Regions from separate parts of the Pseudorhizobium marinum genome, predicted to be linked through region 1. Evidence: riboswitches for the same ligand, from Rfam matches in the RefSeq annotation. Region 1 holds a riboswitch; each other region holds the start of a gene.
The links. Region 1 has a riboswitch for thiamine pyrophosphate ahead of EO99_RS0123485 (ABC transporter permease). Riboswitches for the same ligand answer to the same signal wherever they lie in the genome.
Positions count from the first base shown of each region.

Region 2: it holds a riboswitch for thiamine pyrophosphate, as region 1 does, so the genes downstream of both, thiC (phosphomethylpyrimidine synthase ThiC) here and EO99_RS0123485 (ABC transporter permease) in region 1, are expected to answer to the same signal.
Region 3: it holds a riboswitch for thiamine pyrophosphate, as region 1 does, so the genes downstream of both, thiM (hydroxyethylthiazole kinase) here and EO99_RS0123485 (ABC transporter permease) in region 1, are expected to answer to the same signal.

Region 1 is NZ_JMQK01000030.1:34,834-38,607, forward strand. Features, by position in the region: gene EO99_RS0123460 (DeoR/GlpR family DNA-binding transcription regulator) at 1-317, opposite strand, end outside; gene EO99_RS0123465 (DUF4174 domain-containing protein) at 359-937, shown strand; gene EO99_RS0123470 (hypothetical protein) at 1,051-1,266, shown strand; gene EO99_RS0123475 (DUF4142 domain-containing protein) at 1,394-1,897, shown strand; TPP riboswitch at 1,987-2,090, shown strand; gene EO99_RS27725 (hypothetical protein) at 2,057-2,245, opposite strand; gene EO99_RS0123485 (ABC transporter permease) at 2,229-3,011, shown strand; gene EO99_RS0123490 (ABC transporter substrate-binding protein) at 3,008-3,774, shown strand, end outside.
Region 2 is NZ_JMQK01000014.1:74,565-78,338, forward strand. Features, by position in the region: gene EO99_RS0116790 (TetR/AcrR family transcriptional regulator) at 1-92, opposite strand, end outside; gene EO99_RS27530 (GFA family protein) at 182-721, shown strand; gene EO99_RS0116800 (DUF6958 family protein) at 714-1,037, shown strand; TPP riboswitch at 1,938-2,054, shown strand; gene thiC (phosphomethylpyrimidine synthase ThiC) at 2,146-3,774, shown strand, end outside.
Region 3 is NZ_JMQK01000021.1:36,168-39,941, reverse strand. Features, by position in the region: gene EO99_RS0120365 (glycoside hydrolase family 13 protein) at 1-1,674, shown strand, start outside; TPP riboswitch at 1,732-1,826, shown strand; gene thiM (hydroxyethylthiazole kinase) at 1,871-2,677, shown strand; gene thiE (thiamine phosphate synthase) at 2,674-3,309, shown strand; gene thiD (bifunctional hydroxymethylpyrimidine kinase/phosphomethylpyrimidine kinase) at 3,306-3,774, shown strand, end outside.

The sequences.
Region 1 (3,774 bases):
ACGGCTTCCGTCGTGGTGCCGATATTGATGAAGAGGGAAGCGTTGTTGGGGATCAGGCGGGCGGCGGCAAGCCCGATCGCCTGCTTCTCCTGTGCCGCAATCTGCCGGCGTGCCTCGTACTGCATGTTTTCCGTGCTGCTCGGGAACGTCGCGCCGCCGTGGATGCGGTTGAGCAGCCGCTGGTCGCAGAGATCGTTCAGGTCCTTCCGGATCGTCTGCGGTGAAACCGCGAAACGCCCCGCCAGCTCTTCCACGAGAACGCGGCCATGCGACTTCGCCAGCTCGACGATTTCCGACTGCCGGGACGTGAGAAACATCTGGTGCCTTTCGTTTCGCTTTCGATGCCTGCGGTAATACCATGAAGAAGAATGTGAACGAAAGCCAGATCACGATGATCCGAGAGCTGCCGGTCCTGAGAAGTTTTTCCGTCCGAGTGAACTTCGGCGGGCGAACTGGCGTTGAGGTTATCGACAGACGCCACCACAAGGATCAGGTCGCAAACCGATGGGAGATGCAGATGCAAAGGCCGATGATCGCAACGGTGCTGGCCCTTCTGGTTCCACTGCAGGCATCCGCCATGGATAGCCTGTCGCAGCTTACCTGGAAGAACCGCATCGCCCTCGTCTTTGGCGCGGCGGGTGAGGCCCGGCTGGAACGGCAACTGGCGGAGTTCACACGCTCCGATGCGGCACTCGCCGATCGCGACATGGTCGTCGTGCGGGTGACCGAGGAGACCGCGGAAGCCGTCTATGGCAGCATCGGCGACCTCGACGCCGCCGAACTTCGCCGGCAGGCCGACATCGCGCCCGGTGAGTTTCAAGTGGTCCTGATCGGCAAGGACGGAGGTGCAAAACTGAAGAGCGGCGAGTTTGTCGACAGCGAAGCGCTGTTCGGCCTCATCGACCGCATGCCCATGCGTCGCGCCGAGCAGGACTGATATCCTGCTAGGGCTCGGGGTGGCTCAGCGACGGAGAAGCCGCCGCGAGGAAATGCCTTGCAACTTCCGCCGCGCTCCATGGTTGGAGAGATCCACAGCAAATGGAGCAAGCCATGGATAGTCGCACGAAAAAGCTCATGTTCATTGCCGCGGCGGTGATCGTCGTGGTCGTCGGGGGCTTCTTCCTTTTTGTCCAGGACCTTGCGTCGACCTCCACCGTGATCGTCGAGGAGCCCTACGAGCGCACCGACGAAGCGCCGCCGAGCGGCGTCGAGGATCAGACGAGCCATCCCGCGCTCACCGACGAGCCAAGCGAGCCGGCGCAGTAGCGTCCTTCCGGGCAGCGTCCGGCCGCGGGAACTTCGGCAACGATCTGCGGTTCGAGATCAGGGAGCGCCGCCGCGGCGGCGCCTTCTCCATCATCAGCCCGGTCATCAGCAGGAAAGGTTCTTTTTCATGTTCAGGTCAGCATCCCGGATACTCATGCTTGCGCTTCTGCTCATACCCTTGGGCGCCGTGCAGGCTGCGGCGCAGGAGGATGCTAGGCAGTCCTTTTCCGGACGCTTGGCCAGCCTGAGCCACTTCCTCGTGGAATCGGCAGAACTGGCGCTCTCCCGTGGGCAGGAGGAGTCGGTGCGCGCCTTCGCCGAGACGGTGACGGAGAACCAGCGCCGGTTTGTGGCGGAGTTGAAAGAGGCGCTCGTCGAGGAGGGCGTGGATCCGGCGGCGGACCTGAGCGAGCAGGATCGCAACACGCTTCAGGCGCTGGAGTCGGCGCTCCAGAACCAGTTCGACAACGCCTATTTCTCCGCCCAGGCGATCGCCCTGGAAAGCATGATCCAGCTGATGAAGGATTACGGCGAAACCGGCCCGGAAGGTTCGCTGAAGACATTCGCCACCAATCACATCGGCGGCACCCGCACGCTTTACCTTCGCGCTCAGGACCTGTCGGTTCCGTGATGCGGAACGCATGAGGCGCCCGCCGCCGCTGCCGGGCTTGGCTCCCGCGCAAGGCGATTGACATTGCCGCCGGTCTGCGCAAAACATGACGAAATTCCGAGGGGGGCATCGTAACGGTGCTGAGATGGCGGTGAGCCGGACCCTTGAACCTGATCCGGGTCATACCGGCGTAGGAACGGAAACGGCCATATCAGGCGCCAATTCTCTTCTCCGCTTTACCTGGATCTCCATGATGTAACCGTCGGGAGATCGTTTGATGGCATCCAGCACCACAATCCGTGACAGACTGCGCTCGCGCGGCGACCAGGCGCCGACGCGGTAGAGCCTTGCCATGTCGTTGAAGCACATGGGACCGGGCCTCCTGGGCCTGATCGCCCTCTGGCAGGCCGTCGTCTGGCTGGTCGGCGCCCCCCGCTACATTCTTCCCGCGCCGCTGCAGGTGGCTGCAGCACTGGTCCGCCAGCCGGAATTCCTGCTGCGCAACGGGCTGATCACCCTGTCGGAGATCCTCGTCGGTCTCGCCTGCGGCACGCTGCTGGGCTTTGCCGCCGCCCTGTCGATGGCGGCGTTCCCCCGGCTCGGGCGTCTCGCCTGGCCGATGCTGCTGGTCCTGCAGGCGCTGCCGGTCTTCGTGCTCGCCCCCATTCTCGTCCTCTGGTTCGGCTTCGGCATGGCCTCCAAGGCAGTGATGGCAACGATCATCATCTTCTTTCCGGTTGCATCCGCCTTCGCCGACGGCTTGCACCGCACCGATCCGGTCCTGCTCGATGCCGCCGCGCTCACCAAGGCCAGTCATTGGCAGGTGCTCCGCCACATCCGCCTGCCGCTGGCGCTGCCGGCGCTCGTTTCGGGCCTGCGCGTTGCCGCGCCGCTGGCGCCAATCGGTGCCGTGGTCGGCGAATGGGTCGGCGCCTCCGCGGGTCTCGGCTTCGTCATGGTGCAGGCCAATGCCCGCATGCAGACCGACACCGTCTTTGCCGCCATGGCGCTACTCGCGGCCATGACCCTCCTCCTGCGCGCCGCCGTCGACCGCCTGACGGCGCCGCTCGCCCCTTGGGCGCCGGAATCCGACCATCGCCCCCTTAATTTAATTAGCCGGAGAATAAAATCATGACACGACGCCTGCTTCCCCTCCTCGGCGCGCTCGCGCTCCTGGCGCTTCCCCTGCCAGCGCAAGCCGCCGACAAGCTGACCGTGATGCTCGAATGGTTCGTCAACCCGGATCACGCGACCATGGTCGTCGCCCAGGAGCGCGGTCTCTTTGCCGAACAGGGCCTCGAGGTGGAACTGCTGCCGCCGGCCGATCCGTCCTCCGTGCCGCGGCTGGTCGCCGCCGGCCAGGCCGATATCGGCGTGCATTACCAGCCGAACCTCTATCTCGACCACGCTGCGGGCCTGCCGCTCGTCCGCTTCGGCACGCTTGTCGAGACGCCGCTCAACACCATCACGGTTCTCGCCAATGGTCCCGTCAAGACGCTGGCGGATCTGAAGGGCAGGAAGATCGGCTTTTCGGTGTCCGGTTTCGAGGATGCCATGCTGAAGCGTATCCTGGAGGCCGAAGGCCTGTCCCTCGATGACGTCGAACTCGTCAACGTCAACTTCGCGCTCACCGCCTCGCTGCTCGGCGGCCAGGTGGACGCCACCGTCGGCGGCTTCCGCAATTTCGAGCTGACCCAGATCCGCCTCGAAGGCGGCGAGCCCCATGCCTTCTTTCCCGAAGAGCACGGCGTTCCCGTCTATGACGAGCTGATCTTCGTCGCCCAGAGGGACATGGCCGGCGACGACCGTCTTCCCCGCTTCCTGAAGGCCGTCGAGGATGCCGCGATCTTCCTCACCAACCATCCGCAGGAGGCCTGGGAGCTCTTCATCAAGGCCTA
Region 2 (3,774 bases), on a different contig from region 1:
GCGACATAGCCTTCACTCAGAAAGACATCGGAGGCTGCAGCAAGGATTTTAGTTCGACTTCTCGCGATCCGCGTCTGCGCACCATTGTTCATGGATTGTCCTTGTTGCTTGCGGACAGGTTTCTGGTCGTCTTGACTGGATTAAATAGAATCGTCATTCTATTCAATAAGGAGATGCACCGATGCAGGAATCACAGTCCATCACCTGTCGCTGCCGGGCGGCTCGCCTGACGATTTCGGGCCCCAGCATTATGAGCAGCGAATGCATGTGTACCAGTTGCCGTTTGGCATCTGAATTTTTTGCTGCCTTACCGGATGGTGTCGGCGTGACGGATGGAAAGGGCGCGACTCATGTCATCATTCATCGCGCCGACAAAATCGCATGCGATGCTGGTGCAGAACGCCTCCAGCAACATAGACTTACCCCCGACAGCCCAACCAGGCGCATTTTCGCTGACTGTTGCAACACCCCGATGTTCCTCGACTTCGAACCCGGCCATTGGGTAAGCCTTTATGCGAAAAATTTGCCTGAAACCGCCCGACCAGCTGTAGAATATCGAATGTTCTGTAGCGACCTTGCCGATGCAGATCGCCTCCCCAGCGATGTGCCGAATGGCAGGCCAATCCCGCTAGGGGCCGCATGGCGCTTGGCCTCATCGTTTGCCCTTATGGGGTTCCGCAGCCCAACAGTGCCATTCCTGCAGCGAGCATCTAATGTCTGATCTCGAGAAAATTGAAATTGAGAACGTCATCTCGACCGGACGAACGAAGTTGGTCGACCGGCGGAAATACGAAGCCGTTCGGGATGCACTCCTGGTCGTCTTGCCCCGACAGTCTCCCGGCATGACCGAAGCAGAAGCCAAGCAGGCCCTCCTGCCGCACCTCACGGAGGAGCTGTTTCCTGGTGGAGACAAACTGGGCTGGTGGTTAGGTGCTGTTCGGCTTGATCTGGAAGCCAAGGGCATCGTCACCCGGGAAAACGCAAAGCCAAAGCGTTACCATCAAGCGGTCCAGCGAGTGGGAACCCTGTTGCGTTGAGCGGCAGAAAGTCCGCCAAGAGCTGCCACTCTCTGGCCTGCCGCCGGCTTCATGGAAATCGCGTTTAGGTGTTCCGTCTGAATCCGGAGAGCGTCATTGCCAAGGCGGATATTGAGCCGCGAGTATAAGCGTGAGCGGTGAAGCTGGTCGGGAAACGTTGGGCCACTGTTGCCCAGGCGGCCCGGGGGCTGGGTTGGGAAAAAGCCGCCGACGGCCGAGCAACTGGGTTTCGGTCGGTGTTTCGACAGAGGGCCCTTCGTGGAGCATTGACGTTTTGGAGCCCACCCCAACGACGAAGAAACTCCGCCGTTTGCGGTTCCGAGGTTTTTTTTCCGCGGACCATTGGGGACTACTTCATTGTAGTAGCCTCCGCGGGCTTCGTCATCACCAATATCGGTGAGCCTCAACCGTCACCCGCTGCTTGCGAAGCCGTCTCGCGGTTCTTGCGCTGGCGCGACCTGGGCGGCTTTCTGTTGCTGGTTCTGGCAAGGCGCCCTTGAACCTGACCTGGCAAGACAACTGATTTGCAGCCCGCTGGAACGGCGCAAGGACGTACTGGGCGCCTCGAATGAACGGCATGGGGCCGTCTTCGAACGACTGGGTCAGGTGTTCGCATCCACAGATGGGACAGAACGGAGAGCAGCCAGCTCCGAATCATCCAATCCGGCAACCCGGGCTCCTCGCTCACCAAGGCAGTCCCTTGCGAAGGGTTTGCAGGCCGGGGTCGCGCGTTCGATCTCCCGGGCGGGCCGGCCGACCTTTGCTGCATGAAGGAGCTCCCCCTGGCAATTTGCATCGTCGTCGATGAGCATCATTGATAAGCGCGTAACCCCCACAGGTTTGCGTGAAGCTTTTCGGTCGCGCGTGCTTGACCTGCTAATCCGACTATCGTAGCCTTGCATCATTCACCAGGGGTGCCCCGGCAAGGGGCTGAGATTCTGCTGGCTTTCGCAGCGCAGTGACCCGTTGAACCTGATCCAGTTCATACTGGCGTAGGGACGGTGCGAGCGCTCGACGATATACAGTCCACGTCTGGATTCCGTCTCTGCGTCCTTCCATCATTCCGGCTCTAGGACTGGGTCTCCAACCTGAAACTTGGAGCCTCACGATGAAGATTGCCGCCTCAACCCATTCGACAGCCGTTACCAGCGGGCCCTTGCCCGCGTCGCGCAAGATCCACTTGGCCGGAAAGCAGCATCCGGACCTTCGCGTTCCCATGCGCGAGGTCGCCCTCCACCCGACCTCCGGTGAGCTACCCGTCATCGTCTATGACACATCCGGCCCCTATACCGATCCGTCGCACGTCGTCTCGATCGAAGGCGGCCTGCCGAAGCTTCGCCAAGCGTGGATCGCAGCGCGCGACGACACCGAGATCTATCAAGGCCGCAAGATCCGGCCGGAGGACAACGGCTTTGCGGCCGGCGACCGGCTGACGCCGCAATTCTCTCCCCTGAGCCCTCCGCGCCGCGCGAAGGATGGGAAGGCGGTGACCCAGCTCGCCTACGCGCGGGCGGGTATCATAACCGCGGAAATGGAATTTGTCGCTATTCGGGAGAATCTGGGCCGGCAAGCCCAAGAGCATTCGCTGCAGCGGGACGGCGAAAGCTTCGGCGCGCACATTCCCGATTTCGTCACACCGGAGTTCGTTCGGCAGGAAGTGGCGAGTGGACGCGCCATCATTCCGGCCAATATCAACCACCCCGAAGCCGAACCGATGATCATCGGCCGCAACTTCCTGGTCAAGATCAACGCCAACATCGGCAATTCCGCCGTGACGTCCTCCATGACCGAAGAGGTGGAGAAGATGGTCTGGGCGATCCGCTGGGGCGGCGATACCGTAATGGATCTCTCCACCGGCCGTAACATCCACAACATCCGCGAGTGGATTATCCGCAACTCTCCAGTCCCGCTCGGCACCGTGCCGCTCTACCAGGCGCTGGAGAAGGTCGGCGGCATTGCGGAAAACCTCACCTGGGAAATCTATCGCGATACGCTGATCGAACAGGCGGAGCAGGGGGTGGACTACTTCACCATCCATGCCGGGGTGAGGCTCGCCTACATTCCGCTCACCATCGATCGGGTCACCGGCATCGTCTCGCGTGGCGGCTCCATCATGGCCAAATGGTGTCTACATCATCACAAGGAGAGTTTCCTTTACCAGCATTTTGAGGACATCTGCGACATCTGCCGTGCCTATGACGTCTCCTTCTCGCTGGGCGACGGCCTGCGCCCCGGTTCCATTGCCGATGCCAACGATGCTGCGCAGTTCGCTGAGCTTGAAACACTCGGCGAACTCACCAGGATTGCCTGGGAGAAAGACTGCCAGGTGATGATCGAAGGCCCGGGACATGTCCCGATGCACAAGATCAAGGAAAACATGGACAAGCAGTTGCAGATCTGCGGGGAAGCGCCCTTCTACACGCTTGGGCCGCTGACAACCGATATTGCTCCAGGTTACGACCACATCACATCAGGCATAGGTGCGGCGATGATCGGTTGGTTCGGCACAGCCATGCTCTGCTACGTCACCCCGAAGGAACATCTGGGACTGCCCGATCGCAACGACGTCAAGACTGGCGTCATCACCTACAAGATCGCCGCCCACGCAGCCGATCTCGCAAAGGGACATCCCGCAGCGAAAATCCGCGACGACGCTCTGTCCCGTGCGCGTTTCGAATTCCGCTGGGAGGATCAGTTCAACCTCTCGCTCGATCCCGAAACGGCGCGAGCCCTGCAC
Region 3 (3,774 bases), on a different contig from region 1:
GCACCCCAGCCGCTTGCGACGCCGGCGATCGACCGCAAATGGTGGCACACTGCCACCGTCTACCAGGTCTATCCCCGCAGTTTCTGCGATAGCGACGGCGATGGCGTCGGCGACATCCCGGGTATCATCTCCAGGCTGGACTATCTCCAGTCGCTCGGAATAACCGTGATCTGGCTCTCGCCGATCTTCACTTCCCCGATGGACGACAACGGCTACGATATTTCCGATTACCAGGGCATTGCCCCGGAGTTCGGCACGCTCGCCGATTTCGATCGGCTGGTCGCCGAGGCCAGGAAGCGCGGCATCGGCATCGTGCTGGACCTTGTCGTCAATCACACATCCGACGAGCATCCTTGGTTTCGGGAAGCGCGCAGCTCGACTGATAATCCTTATCGCGACTATTACATCTGGCGGCGCCCGTCCGCGGAAGGCGGACTGCCGAGCGCACTCGAATCGACCTTTGGCGGTCCGGCCTGGACGCTGGATCCGCAGACCGGCGAATATTACCTGCACCTCTTTTCGCGCCGCCAGCCGGACCTCAACTGGGAAAATCCGCAGGTGCGGGCAGAGGTCTACCGCATGATGAACTGGTGGCTCGACCGTGGCATCGCCGGCTTTCGCATGGACGTCATCGACCTGATCGGAAAACAGGTGGATGCCGGCATCACCAGTGACGGCCCGCATCTGCATGATTATCTGCAGGAAATGAACCGCGAGACCTTCGGCAGCCGCGATGTCCTGACCGTGGGTGAGGCGTGGAGCGCCACGCCCACATCGGCCCTGCTCTACTCCGGTCGCGACCGGCGGGAACTGTCGATGGTCTTCCAGTTCGAGCATGTTACCCAGTTCTGGGATCAGACCTACGGCAAATGGCGGCCAAGGCCGTTTGACCTCATCGCGCTGAAGGCGGTCTTCGGCAAATGGCAGACGGCGCTCGCCGAGGATGGCTGGAACTCCCTGTTCTGGGTCAACCACGACCTGCCGCGGGCTGTCTCCCGCTATGGCGACACCACCGGCTTCCACGTGGAATCGGCAAAGATGCTGGCGACGGTTCTGCACCTGATGAAGGGCACCCCCTTCATCTACCAGGGTGAAGAGATCGGCATGACCAACGTCCCCTTCACGTCGATCGACCAGTACAAGGACATCGAAACGCTCAACATGCACCGCCTTCACGTGGAGGCAGGCTTGTCGCCGGACGATTTCATTCGGGGCGCCAATGAAAGTGGACGGGACAATGCCCGCACGCCGATGCAGTGGAGCAGCGCGCCGCAGGGCGGGTTCACAACCGGCTCGCCCTGGATCGAGGTGAATCCCAATTTTGCGACCGTGAATGCGGAAACTCAGGTTGACGACGACCAGTCGATCTGGAGCCACTACCGGAAGCTGATCGACCTGCGCAAGCACCATCAGGTCATCGTCTATGGCCGGTACCAATCCTGGCTCGATCAGCACCCCGATGTCTTTGTCTACAGCCGAACGCTGGAAGGGGACCGCCTGGTCGTTCTCGCCAACTTCAGGCCGCATGAGGTCACCGTGACGATGCCGGATGAATTGCATGTGCAGGGGCGCTGCCTCATCGGCAATTATACCGACATGGACAGGATCGGGGAAACCGTGACCCTGCGCCCTTATGAGGCCTTCGCATTGCTCTGCGACCTCGAGAAGGTTTAGGTGTCACCCGGCGCACCTGGATTGGCGGGTGACAATCGACGCTTTTTCTGTAAGTTTCGACCTCGACAGGGGCGTCTGCGATTGCAGGCTGAGAAGGACCCTTTGAACCTGAACCAGATCATGCTGGCGGAGGGAGTCGCGATGGCGCATTTCAGAAATGTCGCCTGCGCCTGCCCCGCCAAAAGGGGCATCTAGAATGACGAAAACAACTCCCTCCTGCGGCACTCTTCTCGCCGCGATGCGCCAGGCCAATCCCCTGGTCCAATGCATCACCAACGATGTAGCGATGAACATAGCGGCCAATGTGCTTCTGTCCGCAGGCGCATCGCCAGCTATGGTCAGTGCCGAAGAGGAGGCCGGAGAATTCGCCCGGATCGCCGGTGCCGTGACGATCAACATCGGTACGCTTTGGGCCGGCGGCGTGGCCGGCATGCTGGCAGCGGCCAGGGCCGCCAAGGACGTCGACAAGCCATGGGTGCTTGATCCCGTCGCCCACTACGCCACCGGTTTCCGCAGACGGGTCGTCGGTGAGCTGATGGCGCTGGAGCCCACCATCCTGCGCGGCAATGCCTCCGAAATCATGGCCCTCGCCGGCGAAGCATCCCGCGGCCAGGGCGTCGATAGCGGCGACAGTGCCATGGCAGCCCGGAACGCTGCTCTGACGCTGGCACGGCGACATGGTTGCGTCGTAGCCGTGACAGGCGATGTCGATTTCGTCACCGACGGCACCCGATCGGCCACGATTGAAGGGGGATCGCCGCTGATGCCGAAAGTGACGGCACTTGGCTGCGCCCTCACCTGCCTGGTCGGCGCCTTCGCCGCCAGCACCCCGGACCAGCCCTTCGAAGCGACAATCGCCGCACTCGCGCTGTTTGCCGTCTGCGGGGAGGATGCCGGAGAACAGGCCCGTGGCCCCGGATCCTTCCAGACGCTGTTTCTGGATTCATTGTCGGCACTCGGCAGCGAAAGACTCGACGCCGAAGCAAGGATCACAATGCTATGAAGCGCTTTGACCTCTCTCTTTACCTGGTGCTCGATCCCGAGCTCTGCCGCGGGATCGGAATGGTGGAAACCGCAAGAATGGCCGTTGCCGGTGGCGTGACCATGGTGCAGTTGCGGGACAAGACGGCGGACACCTCTGCCATGATCGAAACTGGTCGGGCACTGCAGAGCGCACTTGCCGGCACCGGCGTCCCCCTGATCGTCAACGACGACGTGGAGGCGGCCATCGCTCTTGGCGCCGAGGGCGTCCACGTTGGCCAGAGCGACCTCGCCGCCACGGCCGCACGCCGGCGCATCCCGGACACGATGATCCTCGGCGTTTCGGTTGAGACGGAGGAACTGGCGCGCCAGGTGGAGGCAGGTCTCGTCGACTACGTCGGCATCGGGCCCGTCTTTGCCACGGGCACCAAGCCGGACCACAAGACGCCGATCGGTTTCGATGGCCTCGCGCGTATCGTTGCCGTAGCACCCGTCCCTAGCGTCGCGATTGGCGGGCTGAAGCAGGGTCACGCCGCGCCGGTTCTTGCAGCCGGTGCGCATGGCCTTGCCGTAGTGTCGGCCATCTGCGGCCAGCCGGATCCGGAGGCCGCGGCCCGTTCTCTTGCCCAGGAAATCGAGGAGGCGCGCCGATGATCGCAAACATCCTGTCCATCGCGGGCTCGGATCCCTCCGGTGGTGCCGGCATTCAGGCGGACCTGAAGACATTCGCTGCGCGGGGCACCTATGGCATGGCCGTGATCACGGCATTGACGGCCCAGAACACGCAAGGAGTGTCCGGCGTGCATCTCGTGCCGGCATCCTTCGTCGCCGATCAGATCCGCGCCGTCTTCGCAGACATCCGTGTCGATGCGGTCAAGATCGGGATGATCGCAACGGCCGAGATTGCCGAAGCGGTGGCCGATGCCCTCACGAAACACGGCGAAGGAGTTCCGGTCGTCGTCGATCCGGTGATGGTCGCCAAGGGCGGCGCCTCGCTTCTGGCCGCGGATGCCGTAGAAGCCCTGAACCGGCGGCTGCTTCCGCTTGCGACCCTGATCACGCCAAATCTGCCGGAGGCCGCCGCGCTGCTCGGCGAAGCGGAGGCCGGTGATCGAGACA